2 linked regions of the Geotalea uraniireducens genome follow. The main gene of each other region encodes a partner of the protein of the gene in region 2 in a complex. Links are inferred from orthologs where the notes say so. Each region holds a gene or a part of one and is shown on either strand. Other genes may lie near its edges.

Region 1 (6,552 bases), 960 kb from region 2 along the record:
ATTTTATCAAGCTCGTCCAGAAGAAAAACCGGATTGTTACTTCCCGCCTTTTTCAGATTCTGAATGATCTTCCCCGGCATGGCACCGACATATGTCCGCCGATGCCCGCGGATTTCCGCCTCGTCACGCATCCCCCCGAGCGACATCTTAACAAAATCTCTGCCGGTTGCCGTAGCAATGGAACGAGCCAGCGAGGTTTTTCCCACCCCAGGAGGACCGACCAGGCAAAGGATCGGCCCTTTCAACTTTTTGACCAACGTCTGAACGGCCAAAAATTCGAGAATCCGTTCCTTAACTTTTTCAAGGCCGTAATGATCAGCATCAAGTACTTCTTCAGCTCGACCAATATCTCGATTTTCGCGCGATAACTTCCCCCAAGGCAACGATACCAACCAATCGATGTAATTTCTGACGACCGTGGCCTCGGCCGACGTCGGTGACATCAGCCTGAGCTTCTTCAATTCTGCGGTAACCTTTTGTTTTGCCTCTTTCGAGAGTTTTCCCTTATTTGCCCGTTCTTCGAGTTCCAGAAGCTCCTGCTTGAACTCATCCTTACCACCAAGTTCTTTTTGGATGGCCCTCATCTGCTCGTTGAGGTAATACTCCTTCTGGTTCTTCTCCATCTGTTTCTTAACCCGGGATCGGATCTTGCTTTCCAGCTGGAGAATCTCGACTTCAGCCTCCATGAAAGCCAAAAGGCGCTCCAGCCGCTGGCCGGCATCACGCAAATCCAGCAGGAGCTGGCGGTCAGCAAGCTTCAGATTAAGATGCGGAGTAAGGGTATCGGCCAACCGAGCCGGATCAGTGATACTGGCTAAGGTATTGAGAACATCTTGCGGGACACCCTTGGTCAGCTTGACATAACTCTCAAATGTCATCCGGGCGCTCCGCATCAGCGCCTCAACTTCAACGCCGGCATCCCCCTGATCATCAAACGGATGGACATCAACAACGAAGTAGTCTTGATGTTGCACGTAAGAAATGATCTCGGCGCGTCTTTTCCCTTCTACAAGAACCTTAACAGTTCCATCAGGGAGTTTGAGAAGCTGAATTATCTGAGCAACAGTGCCGACACCGAAGATATCTTCGCGTTTTGGCTCTTCGGTCTTTGCATTCTTCTGCGCAGCAAGAAAAATGAGTCGATTCCCATTCATCGCTGCTTCGAGGGCGGAAATGGACTTTTCCCTGCCAACGAAAAGTGGAACGACCATATGGGGGAAGACAACGATATCCCTTAAAGGTAAAAGAGGGAATCTTTGCAGATCCCCTCTGGCCATGCTGCTATCCTCTTCAATAAAATCCATGTATATCCTTGACTCTATCTAGGCTGATTCAGCCACGTTTTCATAGACAATGATCGGCTTTTCTTTGTTGTAAATTACATCTTCGTTAATGACAACTTCCTTCACCATCGTCTGGGAGGGAATCTCATACATAATATCCAGCATGGAATTCTCTAGGATTGAACGAAGTCCCCGCGCCCCGGTTTTACGTTTCAGCGCTTCCCGGGCAATCGCCACCAGCGACCCGTCGGTAAACTTCAACTTGACATGCTCCATCTCGAACAACTTCTGATACTGTTTCACAAGCGCATTTTTAGGCTCTTTGAGAATCTGTACCATGGCCGCTTCATCCAGTTCATGAAGGGTGGCCAATACGGGGAGCCTACCGATAAATTCCGGAATGAAGCCAAACTTGAGCAGGTCTTCCGGGGTAACTTCCGCCAGCAATTCACCGGCACGCTTCTCGATTTTTTTCTTCACGTCAGCGCCGAAGCCAAGCGTCTTGACACCGATCCGCTGCTGAATCACATTTTCAAGCCCGGCAAAGGCACCACCGCAAACAAAAAGGATATTGGTAGTATCTACCTTCAAAAATTCCTGTTGCGGATGCTTCCTGCCGCCTTTGGGGGGAACGCTGGCGACAGTTCCTTCGATAATCTTCAGCAGTGCTTGCTGAACCCCTTCTCCCGAGACATCTCTTGTGATTGATGGCGAATCGGATTTTCGTGCAATCTTATCGATTTCGTCGATGTAGATGATCCCTTTCTGAGCCCGCTCTACATCGTAGTCTGCTGCCTGAAGCAGATTAAGGATAATATTTTCAACATCCTCACCGACGTAACCCGCTTCAGTCAAATTAGTTGCATCTGCCATGGCAAATGGCACCTTAAGAATCCGTGCCAGAGTCTGGGCCAGCAACGTTTTGCCTGAACCTGTCGGCCCAAGGAGAAGAATATTGCTTTTCTGCATTTCGACATCGCTAGGCTTGCCCATCGATTCAATGCGTTTGTAATGATTGTAAACCGCGACAGCGAGTATCTTTTTTGCCCGATCCTGGCCAATGACGTACTCGTCAAGGACCTCCTTGATTTCCTGCGGTTTCGGCAGTTTCTTGACATCCGGCCCCATTGCCTCTTCGAGTTTTGTCTCCTCGGCAATGATATCGTTACACAACTCGATACACTCGTCGCAAATGTATACTGTCGGGCCGGCAATGAGCTTCTTCACCTCATCCTGGCTCTTTCCGCAGAAGGAGCAGGTCAGGTTATCGCTACTGTCATTTCTTCTACTCAACGAGGACCTCCACTGATCGTCTTGCGCTCGATTATGTCGTCAATGATACCATAGTTCTTCGCCTCTTCACCAGACATAAAATAGTCACGCTCGGTGTCATTTTCCACCTTGGTCAGAGGTTGTCCGGAGCTTTCGGCAAGGATCTCATTGAGCCGTTTCTTCAATTTGAGAATTTCCTGAGCATGGATGTGGATATCCGTGGCTTGGCCTTGGAAACCGCCAATCGGTTGGTGAATCATAATCCGTGAATGAGTCAGGCTAAAACGCTTTCCTTTTTCACCGCCCGCAAGGAGTAGAGCCCCCATTGACGCGGCCTGCCCGACGCAAATGGTCGAAACAGGGGCCTTGATATACCTCATGGTGTCATAAATGGCCAATCCTGACGTCACGACACCGCCGGGAGAATTAATATACAGATGGATATCCTTATCGGGATCTTCTGCCTCCAAAAACAGCAACTGGGCAATAACAAGATTCGCAACGGAATCATCAATGGCGCCACCGAGAAAAACAATGCGATCCTTGAGCAGACGCGAATATATGTCGTAGGAACGTTCCCCTCTGCCAGTCTGTTCAACAACAATCGGTACGAGCATGATTCTCCCCCGTCTCTAAAGTTGGTCCTTAGGCACTTCAGTTACGACAGCATTTTGCAAGAGGTATTCCATCACCTTTTCTTCCGCCAGATGAGCTTCCAAATTTTCCTTGGCAGAACGGTTCTGCTCATAATACTCCTTCATGCGAGCAATATCCTGGCCGCTTTCCTGCGCGATCTCCAGCAGCTTTTTCTCAATATCTGCCTGCTCGACTTTAACGGCCTCTTTTTTGGCCACCGCTTCGAGCAGCAACGAGCCCTTCACTTGGCTTTCCGCAACATCGCGATACTGTACCTTGAATTTATCATCGTCCATTCCCATCATCTCAAGGGTAAGCCGTTGACCGGCAAGCCTGTTCTTGGTGTTGGAAAGCATTAGTTCTAGCTGCTTATCAACAAATGTCGTCGGTACCTCAATTTCATTCTTTTCGATAATCGCCTTTACAATCCTATCCTGAAGGTCGGCCCGAATCCGGCTAAGTTCCTGTTTTTCATACACTTCACCAATCTTTTCCCGCAAATCGGCCAAAGAGGCAAACTCACCGAACTGTGCCGCAAATTCATCATCGAGTTCCGGCAATTCCTTAACCTTAATCTCCCGGACCGTAACATCAAAACGGGCATCTTTCCCGGCAAGATCTTTGTTCCAATAATCTTCAGGAAACGGGACGGTGATCGTCTTCTGCTCGCCGCACTTCATACCAACGATTTGCTCCTCAAACCCCGGAATAAAGCGCCCAGAGCCGATCTCCAGCTGATAACTTTCAGCATTCCCTCCTTCAAAGGGCTTATCGTCGACATACCCGGTGAAATCGATTATTACATATTGGCCCTGTTCAACCTGTGCCCCTTCGCCTGCAGGCACGACCTGGGCCATATTTTCCCTCATTTCGTCGAGACGCTTCTCGACAACTGAATCATCGACAACAAACAACTCCTTTTTCACTTCCAGGCCGAGATAATCCTTCACCTCAATTTCGGGCATAACTTCCACGGTTGCCGAATACTTGAGAGACTCGCCTCGTTTCACATCATCGCTCTCAATGACCGGATGCGATACCGGGAAAATCTTATGATCAGCCAACGCCTTGAAATACGTCTCATCAAAAAGGTTTTTCAGCACATCCCCTTCCATAACCGAACTGTAGTGCTTTTCAATAAATGAGAGGGGAGCTTTCCCTTTTCTAAACCCTTTAATCGCCGACCGCTTCCGGATTTGCTCATAGACCTTATCAATCTCGGATGCTACCCGCTCTGCACTGATTTCGAAGGAAATTTTCTTTTTGACGCTGCTCAGTGTCTCGATGGTACTGGTCATCGTTAACCTCTCTTATGGATTTATTTTGTCTATAGCCCCTGGGGGAATTACGTCGGAAGGCAGTAAAGGAGCAACGGCGGGGTCCCTAAACGATTAAGAATGGTGCGAGAGAGGGGAGTCGAACCCCTACGGTTGCCCGCTGGATCCTAAGTCCAGTGCGTCTGCCAGTTCCGCCACTCTCGCAAAAAACTGCGCCACATACGAATAAGCCCCGTTTATCACGGGGCTTGTCTTAAATGGGGTGGCTAGTGGGATTTGAACCCACGAATGCATGAGTCACAGTCATGTGTGTTAGACCCCTTCACCATAGCCACCATATTATTCTTTTGGCACGCCTGAGAGGATTCGAACCTCTGACCTACGGATTAGAAGTCCGTTGCTCTATCCAGCTGAGCTACAGGCGCAGTTCTGGTCGGGGTGAGAGGATTCGAACCTCCGACCCCCTGCTCCCAAGGCAGGTGCGCTAGCCAGACTGCGCTACACCCCGTCGGAATTTGTATAATTAACACACCCGTGCGTGGCATGCAAGCATTTTATACGATCACGGAGAAAACAAGTACTTTTTCAATTCAGCGAGTGCCTTGCCGCGGTGACTTATCCGGTTTTTAACTTCGCTGGGCAGTTCGGCAAGGGTTTTCCCTTGATCGGCAACATAGAAAAGCGGATCGTAGCCAAACCCCCCGTTACCGTGCGGTTGGTCAAGAATCATCCCAGCAAGCTCTCCCCGGAAAATCAGGCATTCGCCACCGGGAAAACATAGTGCAATTACACAACAGAATGACGCATTTCTCGCAGCTAAAGGAAACCCCGTCAGTTCCGCGAGGAGTTTATCGTTATTCTCTCCGTCCGATGCACCTTCCCGTGCAAAGCGGGCAGAAAAGACCCCAGGGCGCCCGCCCAAGAGAGGAACTATCAAACCCGAATCATCGGCCAGAGAAGGAAGACCGGTAGCTACAACTGCACTTCGGGCTTTTTTGACTGCATTCTCTTCAAATGTCTCCCCGTCCTCAGCAACCTCTGGAAACTCGGCAAAGTCATCGGGAGACAGCAACGTAATCTCCATCCCGGCAAGGAGTTCGGCAATCTCTCGCATTTTCCCCTTATTGCGCGTGGCAATAACAAGATGTGTCATTCTGCAAGAACCTCATTCTGGATGGCAATCAGCTGACGAATCCCGCGCATCGCCATGTTACGCAGCTCATCCATCTGGCTTACCGTAAACGGTTCGAGCTCTGCGGTACCCTGAACTTCAACAAAACGCTCGGAGGATGTCATCACGAAATTCATGTCTACTTCAGCCGACGAATCTTCAAGATAATTAAGATCGAGCAAAACCTCGCCATTCACAATGCCGACACTCACAGCAGCGACAGATTCACGTAGCGGTATCGCTTCGATGGCCCCCTCAGTGACCAGCCCCCGCAAGGCATCGGCCAGAGCTACATAGGCTCCCGTTATTGACGCTGTTCGTGTCCCGCCATCGGCCTGAATGACATCACAATCAACCAAAACGCTTCGCTCTCCCAAGAGCGTCAAATCTGTGACGGCCCGCAGTGATCGACCAATGAGCCTTTGAATTTCATGGGTCCGGCCGCCGATTTTACCCTTGACCGCCTCACGCGGCGAACGTGAATGGGTAGCCCGGGGAAGCATCGAGTATTCTGCGGTTACCCATCCGCTCCCTTTACCCCGAAGAAAAGGCGGGACACTAGCCTCAACTGACGCGGTACAAATTACTTTCGTATCCCCAAACGATACCAACACCGAACCTTCAGCATGCTTAATATAGTTCCGGACAATTTTGATATCCCTGAGACTTGCAGCATCACGTCCATCCGCACGCATAATTCACCTCTCTTGACCAGGATTGGGCGCTATACGTTAAACGATCAAAGCTAGGCTGTCAACTCTCCAGCCGATTAGCGGCGGCGTCTTCCCCAAGAGAGTAGTGTGAGGCATCCAGTGCTACGGGAATCTCCTTTTCAAGGGAAAGCTCGGCGAGCAGCCGATGCAGAAGGTGCTCGGCAACCTCATCGCGTCCCATTGCCAGACAAACCTTGCCA
Region 2 (6,470 bases):
CTCGGTAAGAATGATATTATTGTAGCGAACGATATCATAAACACTTAGCTGGTCGGCTTTGACCACCTTCACATGTTTTACGTTTCGCGCCGAGAGCTCAAGATTCGCATTCGGCGAATCCAAAACAACCAACGTCTTATCTACCTCAAACGCTTTCATAACACCGACAAACGATTTGGTGGATATACTGGGGAGATCAAAAGCATTAACAACAGAAAGCTTGTTCCCCTTATACAGCATCGAAAGGGCAGATCTTACAGCAGCCTTTCTGGCTTTCTTATTCATTGACAGATTGTAAACTTTTGGCTGAGGGCCAAAAGCCACTCCACCACCGACATAATGGGGAGCCCGGATACAACCTTGACGCGCCTGCCCGGTACCTTTTTGACGATAGGGCTTTTTCCCGCCGCCGGATACTGCTGAACGGTTCTTCACTGCCACTGTTCCAGCACGCCGGTTAGCAAGTTGAACCTTGATTGCCTCATGAATCAGGTATTCCTTCACTTCACCATTGAAGACGGCGTCGTCAAGGCTCATTTCAGCTACTTTATTTTTTTTCAGGTCGAATACATCGATCGTTGCCATAAGAATCTCCAGAGCCAACTATTCTCTCACGCCTTGACGCTATCCTTAACAAGCAAAATGCCATTCTGTGCACCAGGGACAGCCCCCTTGATAAAAAGCAGATTACTATCGGAATCAACTCTCACGATCTGCAACCGCTGCACAGTTACCTTTTCATTGCCAAGCTGTCCGGGCATCTTCTTATTTTTAAATACGCGGGACGGGTAAGCAGAACTCCCGATCGAACCCGGTGCCCTGTGGAAACACGAGCCGTGCGACGAGCGGCCGCCTCTAAACCCCCAACGCTTGACGACCCCTTGGAAGCCTTTACCAATGCTTGTTCCGGTTACATCTACGAACTCGCCCTCGGCAAAAACATCAGCAGAGACAACATCACCTACATTATAGGAATCCACCGAGTCAAATCTAAACTCACGGAGAAAGGAAAAAACTCCTTGTTTCGCAGAGCGGCAATGGCCGATAAGCGCCTGATTGGCTTTGCTCGCCTCTTTAGCTGCAAAACCTACCTGGATGGCGTTGTACCCATCAGACTCAACCGTCTTCTTCTGCACAACCACACACGGACCTGCCTCAACGACCGTAACAGGTATCCGCTTGCCATCTTCCGCGAAGATCTGAGTCATTCCCAGTTTTCTAGCTATTAAACCCTTCTTCATGGTTCCAATCCTATCTGTGAATTCTCGTTAAAGCTTAATTTCCACATCCACACCAGCCGACAGGTCTAGCTTCATCAAGGCATCAACCGTCTGCTGGGTCGGATCCAGAATATCGATCAATCGCTTGTGTGTCCGAATCTCAAACTGTTCACGCGATTTCTTGTCAACGTGAGGTCCACGCAACACACAATATTTGTTGATAATCGTCGGCAGAGGGATCGGTCCAGCCACGCGAGCACCTGTCCGCTTGGCCGTATCAACAATCTCACCTACAGATTGATCAAGAAGTTTATGATCGAACGCTTTGAGCCGGATTCTAATCTTTTGACTTGGCATTTCTTCCTCGTAACAACGTTATTCAATAATGGAGCTAACGACGCCGGCGCCAACGGTACGGCCACCTTCACGGATCGCGAACCGCAGACCTTCGTCCATCGCGATCGGCGTGATCAGGTTGATCGTCATCGCCACGTTGTCACCAGGCATTACCATCTCAGTCCCCGCTGGCAGGTCCACAACACCCGTCACGTCCGTCGTCCGGAAGTAGAACTGCGGACGATAGCCGTTGAAGAACGGCGTATGACGACCACCTTCTTCCTTGGTCAGGATGTATGCTTCCGCCTTGAACTTGGTGTGCGGAGTGATCGAACCCGGCTTGGCCAATACCTGCCCACGCTCGATGTCTTCACGCTTGATTCCGCGCAGCAGGGCGCCGATGTTGTCACCAGCGCGACCTTCGTCGAGCAGCTTCCGGAACATCTCGACCCCGGTTACCGTCGTCTTGCTCGTCGCACGCATCCCGACGATCTCGACTTCTTCACCGACCTTGACAATCCCGCGCTCAACGCGCCCCGTCGCCACGGTACCGCGACCCGAAATCGAGAATACGTCTTCCACCGGCATCAGGAACGGCTTGTCGATGGCCCGCTCCGGCTCCGGAATATAGCTGTCGACCGCTTCCATCAGCTTGAAGATCGCCTGCTCGCCCAGCTCGCCCTTGTCGCCTTCCAGCGCCTTCAGCGCCGAACCTTTGATGATCGGAATATCATCGCCAGGGAAGTCATAGGACGACAGCAGCTCGCGGATCTCCAGCTCGACCAGCTCCAGCAGCTCGGCATCGTCAACCACGTCCGCCTTGTTCAGGAACACGACGATGTACGGAACCCCAACCTGACGCGCAAGCAGGATGTGCTCACGGGTCTGCGGCATCGGCCCGTCGGCGGCCGAGACAACCAGAATGGCGCCGTCCATCTGCGCCGCACCGGTGATCATGTTCTTAACATAGTCGGCATGACCCGGGCAGTCTACGTGTGCATAGTGTCGCTTGTCCGTCTCGTATTCCACGTGGGCGGTCGCAATGGTGATACCACGCTCACGCTCTTCGGGAGCATTGTCAATCTGATCAAACGCACGAAACTCTGCCTTCCCCTGTTCCGCAAGAACCTTCGTGATCGCAGCAGTCAGCGTCGTCTTCCCGTGGTCTACGTGACCGATCGTGCCAATATTGACGTGCGGTTTTGTCCTCTCGAATTTAGCCTTTGCCATTTAGGATTCCCTCCCTCGACGGAAAATATTATCCTTTAACTTTCGCAATAATCTCTTCGGACACCGACTTCGGCACCTGCTCGTAATGATCAAAAGTCATCGTGTAGGTTGCACGGCCCTGCGTTGCAGAACGTAAGTCGGTTGCATACCCGAACATTTGAGCCAGCGGCACCATCGAACTTACGACCTGTGCGCCAGCCCTGCTTTCCATTCCCATAATCCGGCCACGGCGCGAGTTAAGATCGCCAATCACGTCGCCCATATACTCTTCCGGGACAACGACCTCAACAGACATGATCGGCTCAAGAAGAACCGGGGACGCTTTAGCTGCCGCTTCCTTGAATGCCATGGAGCCAGCGATCTTGAACGCCATTTCGGAAGAGTCGACTTCATGGTAGGAACCATCGACCAGAGTGATCTTGAAGTCAACTGTCGGGAAGCCGGCGAGAACCCCAGTATCCATAGACTCCTGGATACCTTTGTCTACAGCCGGAATATATTCACGCGGAACAACACCGCCCTTGATTGCATCAACAAATTCATAGCCTTTGCCCGGCTCTTGCGGCTCAATCTCAACCCAGACATGGCCATACTGACCACGACCACCCGATTGCCGAACAAACTTGCCTTCAACCTTAACCTTTTTCGTAACTGTCTCACGATAAGCAACCTGCGGCTTACCAACGTTCGCCTCGACCTTGAACTCGCGCATCAACCGGTCAACAATAATTTCAAGATGCAATTCGCCCATCCCGGAAATAATCGTCTGCCCAGTCTCCTCGTCGGTCTTTACCCGGAAAGACGGATCCTCACTGGCAAGCTTCTGCAGGCTGATCCCTAATTTTTCCTGATCCGCCTTAGTCTTGGGTTCAATGGCGATCGCAATGACAGGTTCAGGGAATTCAATCGACTCAAGGATTACCGGGGCATCCTCTGGGCAGAGCGTGTCGCCGGTGGTCGTGTATTTCAAACCAACCGCAGCAGCAATATCGCCGGCATACACTTCTTTAATTTCTTCACGCTTGTTCGCGTGCATTTTCAGCAAACGACCGATGCGCTCTTTCTTTTCCTTGGTGGAATTATAAACATAGGAACCCGAATTAAGAACACCCGAGTAGACACGGAAAAAGCATAACTGCCCAACAAACGGGTCTGTCATTATCTTGAAGGCCAGGGCTGCAAACGGCTCATCATCAGCGGCTTTCCGCTCGATCTGATCCCCAGTCTTGGAATCAACCCCTTTAATGGCAGGGATATCGACGGGCGAAGGCAGAAAATCAACGACTGCATTCAAAAGGTTTTGCACACCTTTGTTCTTGAACGCCGAACCGCAAAGCACCGGGCAAATATGAATATTGATCGTGGCATAGCGTATCGCAGCGCGAACCTCTTCGACTGAAAGCTCTTCACCCGACAGGTACTTCTCCATCAACGCCTCATCGTGCGTTGCAACCTCCTCGATCATCTTTTCACGATATTCGTGAGCAAGCTCGGCAAGATCAGCGGGGATCTCCTCTTCGTGGTACCTAGCACCAAGAGATTCCTCATCCCAGACGATCGCCTTCATTTCTACAAGGTCGACCACACCGCGGTACGTATCTTCCGCACCGATCGGCAGCTGAACAGGGACCGGGTTAGCCTTCAACCGATCACGAATCATCCCAACCCCACGGAAGAAGTCAGCACCAACGCGGTCCATCTTATTGATAAAGGCAATGCGGGGGACGCCATACTTATCAGCCTGCCGCCACACCGTCTCGGACTGAGGCTCAACACCACCAACCGAGCAAAAGACGGCCACCGCGCCATCCAACACGCGCAATGAACGCTCAACCTCAATCGTGAAGTCAACATGACCAGGCGTATCAATAATATTCACACGATGATCATTCCAGAAACAGGTCGTCGCCGCGGAAGTAATTGTAATTCCACGCTCTTGCTCCTGCTCCATCCAGTCCATCGTGGCAGTCCCTTCATGGACTTCGCCGATTTTATGGGATACCCCCGTGTAATACAGGATACGCTCGGTAGTCGTCGTCTTACCTGCATCAATATGGGCCATAATCCCGATATTTCTTGTTTTTTCCAACGGCACAAGTCTAGCCACACAATCCTCCAAAAAACCTAAACACTATATTAAACTACCAGCGGTAGTGAGCAAACGCCCTGTTCGCCTCTGCCATCCGATGCGTATCTTCACGCTTCTTCACGGCAGCGCCGCGACCATTATAGGCATCAAGTATTTCCCCAGCCAATTTGTCGGTCACCGTCTTCTCAGACCGCTCGTTCGCATAACGCACAAGCCAGCGCATCGCCAGAGAAACCCGCCGCTCTGCCCGAACCTCAACCGGCACCTGATAAGTAGAGCCACCAACGCGGCGTGACTTAACCTCCAAGGTCGGCTTGATATTATCAAGACATTTTTTAAGAACCTTGACCGCTTCCTCGCCAACCTTTTGGGCCACGATATCAAGCGCACCATACAGCGCACGCTCCGCAGTACTCTTCTTACCGTCAGACATTATTACATTAACAAGCTTCGCCACGACCCTATCGTTAAACTTAGGATCAGGAAGGATCACCCTTTTAGCTACTTCTCTTCTTCTCGGCATAACACCCTCTCATCCAAAGACTTTTACTTAGGCCGCTTCGCGCCGTACTTGGAGCGACTCTTCTTCCGATCTTTAACGCCGACGGAATCCAACGTACCACGAACGATATGGTACCGCACCCCAGGAAGGTCTTTTACCCTGCCGCCACGGATCAGCACCACCGAGTGTTCCTGCAGGTTATGCCCGACCCCCGGAATATAGGAAGTAACCTCTATCCCATTGGTCAACCGCACCCTGGCAACCTTGCGCAACGCAGAGTTCGGCTTTTTCGGCGTAGTGGTATAAACCCTCGTACAGACCCCCCGCTTCTGCGGGCAACACTTCAAAGCCGGTGCAGTCGACTTTTCCTTTTTGCTTTCGCGACCAAGGCGAATCAGCTGGTTAATTGTAGGCATCCTTACTCTCCCAGTAGCAACTTCTCATCGAGGGTCTACCCCCTGCGGAAGCGATGAAAATATCAGGCAACAATCTACTTGTCAAGCTTTTTTTGCACACCTAGACAGACAGCCATACAAGGGCGCGACCATTATTCGGCCTCGTCAAACTCCCCTTCCACCTCAGGTTCTTCCACAACTTCCTGGAGTTCCTGCAAATGATCCGCAACCACTTTGAGATTGCGATACCGTGAAAGGCCCGTACCTGCCGGGATTAGACGCCCCATGATCACGTTTTCCTTGAGGCCACGAAGGCTGTCAACCTTACCTTCAATGGCAGCTTGTGTCAACACTTTTGTAGTTTCCTGGAAAGACGCCGCGGAGATGAACGATTCAGTTGACAGAGACGCTTTCGTGATGCCGAGGAGAAGCGGTTCGGCGATGGCCGGCCGGCCACCTTTGGCAAGCACTCGTTCGTTCTCTTCTTCAAAGACCCAACGCTCAAGTTGGTCATCAATCAAGAGGCTGGTATCGCCGACCTCTTTAATCCGCACCCGGCGCAGCATCTGTCGAACGATGGTTTCGATGTGCTTATCATTAATCTTTACCCCTTGTAAGCGATAAACCTCTTGGACTTCGTCGACGAGATACTTGGCCAGCTCTTTAAGGCCAAGGACCCTGAGAATGTCATGCGGGTT

The links.
Region 1: the proteins of rpsG (region 2) and tig are in contact, whole or in part, in a crystal structure (PDB 3GTY), measured with the Thermotoga maritima proteins. The link is inferred for Geotalea uraniireducens from one-to-one orthologs. Residues at the interface, in WP_004081843.1 of Thermotoga maritima: Lys34, Lys52, Lys55, Glu59, Arg62, Gln63, Glu66, Asn67, Lys69, Val71, Arg95, Ala109, Lys110, Lys111, Gly112, Arg113, Pro114, Glu117, Glu121, Ile124, Ala125, Tyr127, Asn128, Asn129, Thr130, Gly131, Lys135, Asp139, Arg142, Met143; in WP_004081061.1 of Thermotoga maritima: Glu122, Val124, Val129, Leu130, Tyr133, Glu188, Gly259, Ile262, Tyr263, Glu266, Ser270, Glu273, Gln274, Glu277, Arg308, Gln311, Ile312, Ser315, Tyr316, Glu325, Arg329, Arg336, Leu363, Phe366, Trp367, Arg373, Leu377, Arg381, Leu384, Glu387.

The regions. Positions count from the first base shown.
Region 1 is NZ_AP027151.1:2,489,178-2,495,729, forward strand. What follows is about bases 2,339-5,227. They hold tig (trigger factor), read right to left. Parts: upstream 4,490-5,227; coding sequence 3,188-4,489; downstream 2,339-3,187. Other genes in these bases: clpX (ATP-dependent Clp protease ATP-binding subunit ClpX), read right to left, coding at 2,339-2,576; clpP (ATP-dependent Clp endopeptidase proteolytic subunit ClpP), read right to left, coding at 2,573-3,172; QMN23_RS11665 (XTP/dITP diphosphatase), read right to left, coding at 5,031-5,227. Outside these bases: lon (endopeptidase La), read right to left, coding at 1-1,304; more of clpX, read right to left, coding at 1,323-2,338; more of QMN23_RS11665, read right to left, coding at 5,228-5,621; rph (ribonuclease PH), read right to left, coding at 5,618-6,334; QMN23_RS11675 (DHH family phosphoesterase), read right to left, coding at 6,393-6,552. UniProt on the Bacillus subtilis protein: Involved in protein export. Acts as a chaperone by maintaining the newly synthesized protein in an open conformation. Functions as a peptidyl-prolyl cis-trans isomerase.
Region 2 is NZ_AP027151.1:3,450,791-3,457,260, forward strand. What follows is about bases 3,664-6,470. They hold rpsG (30S ribosomal protein S7), read right to left. Parts: upstream 5,399-6,470; coding sequence 4,928-5,398; downstream 3,664-4,927. Other genes in these bases: fusA (elongation factor G), read right to left, coding at 3,664-4,893; rpsL (30S ribosomal protein S12), read right to left, coding at 5,422-5,793; rpoC (DNA-directed RNA polymerase subunit beta'), read right to left, coding at 5,925-6,470. Also shown: rplD (50S ribosomal protein L4), read right to left, coding at 1-585; rplC (50S ribosomal protein L3), read right to left, coding at 612-1,241; rpsJ (30S ribosomal protein S10), read right to left, coding at 1,269-1,577; tuf (elongation factor Tu), read right to left, coding at 1,596-2,786; more of fusA, read right to left, coding at 2,815-3,663.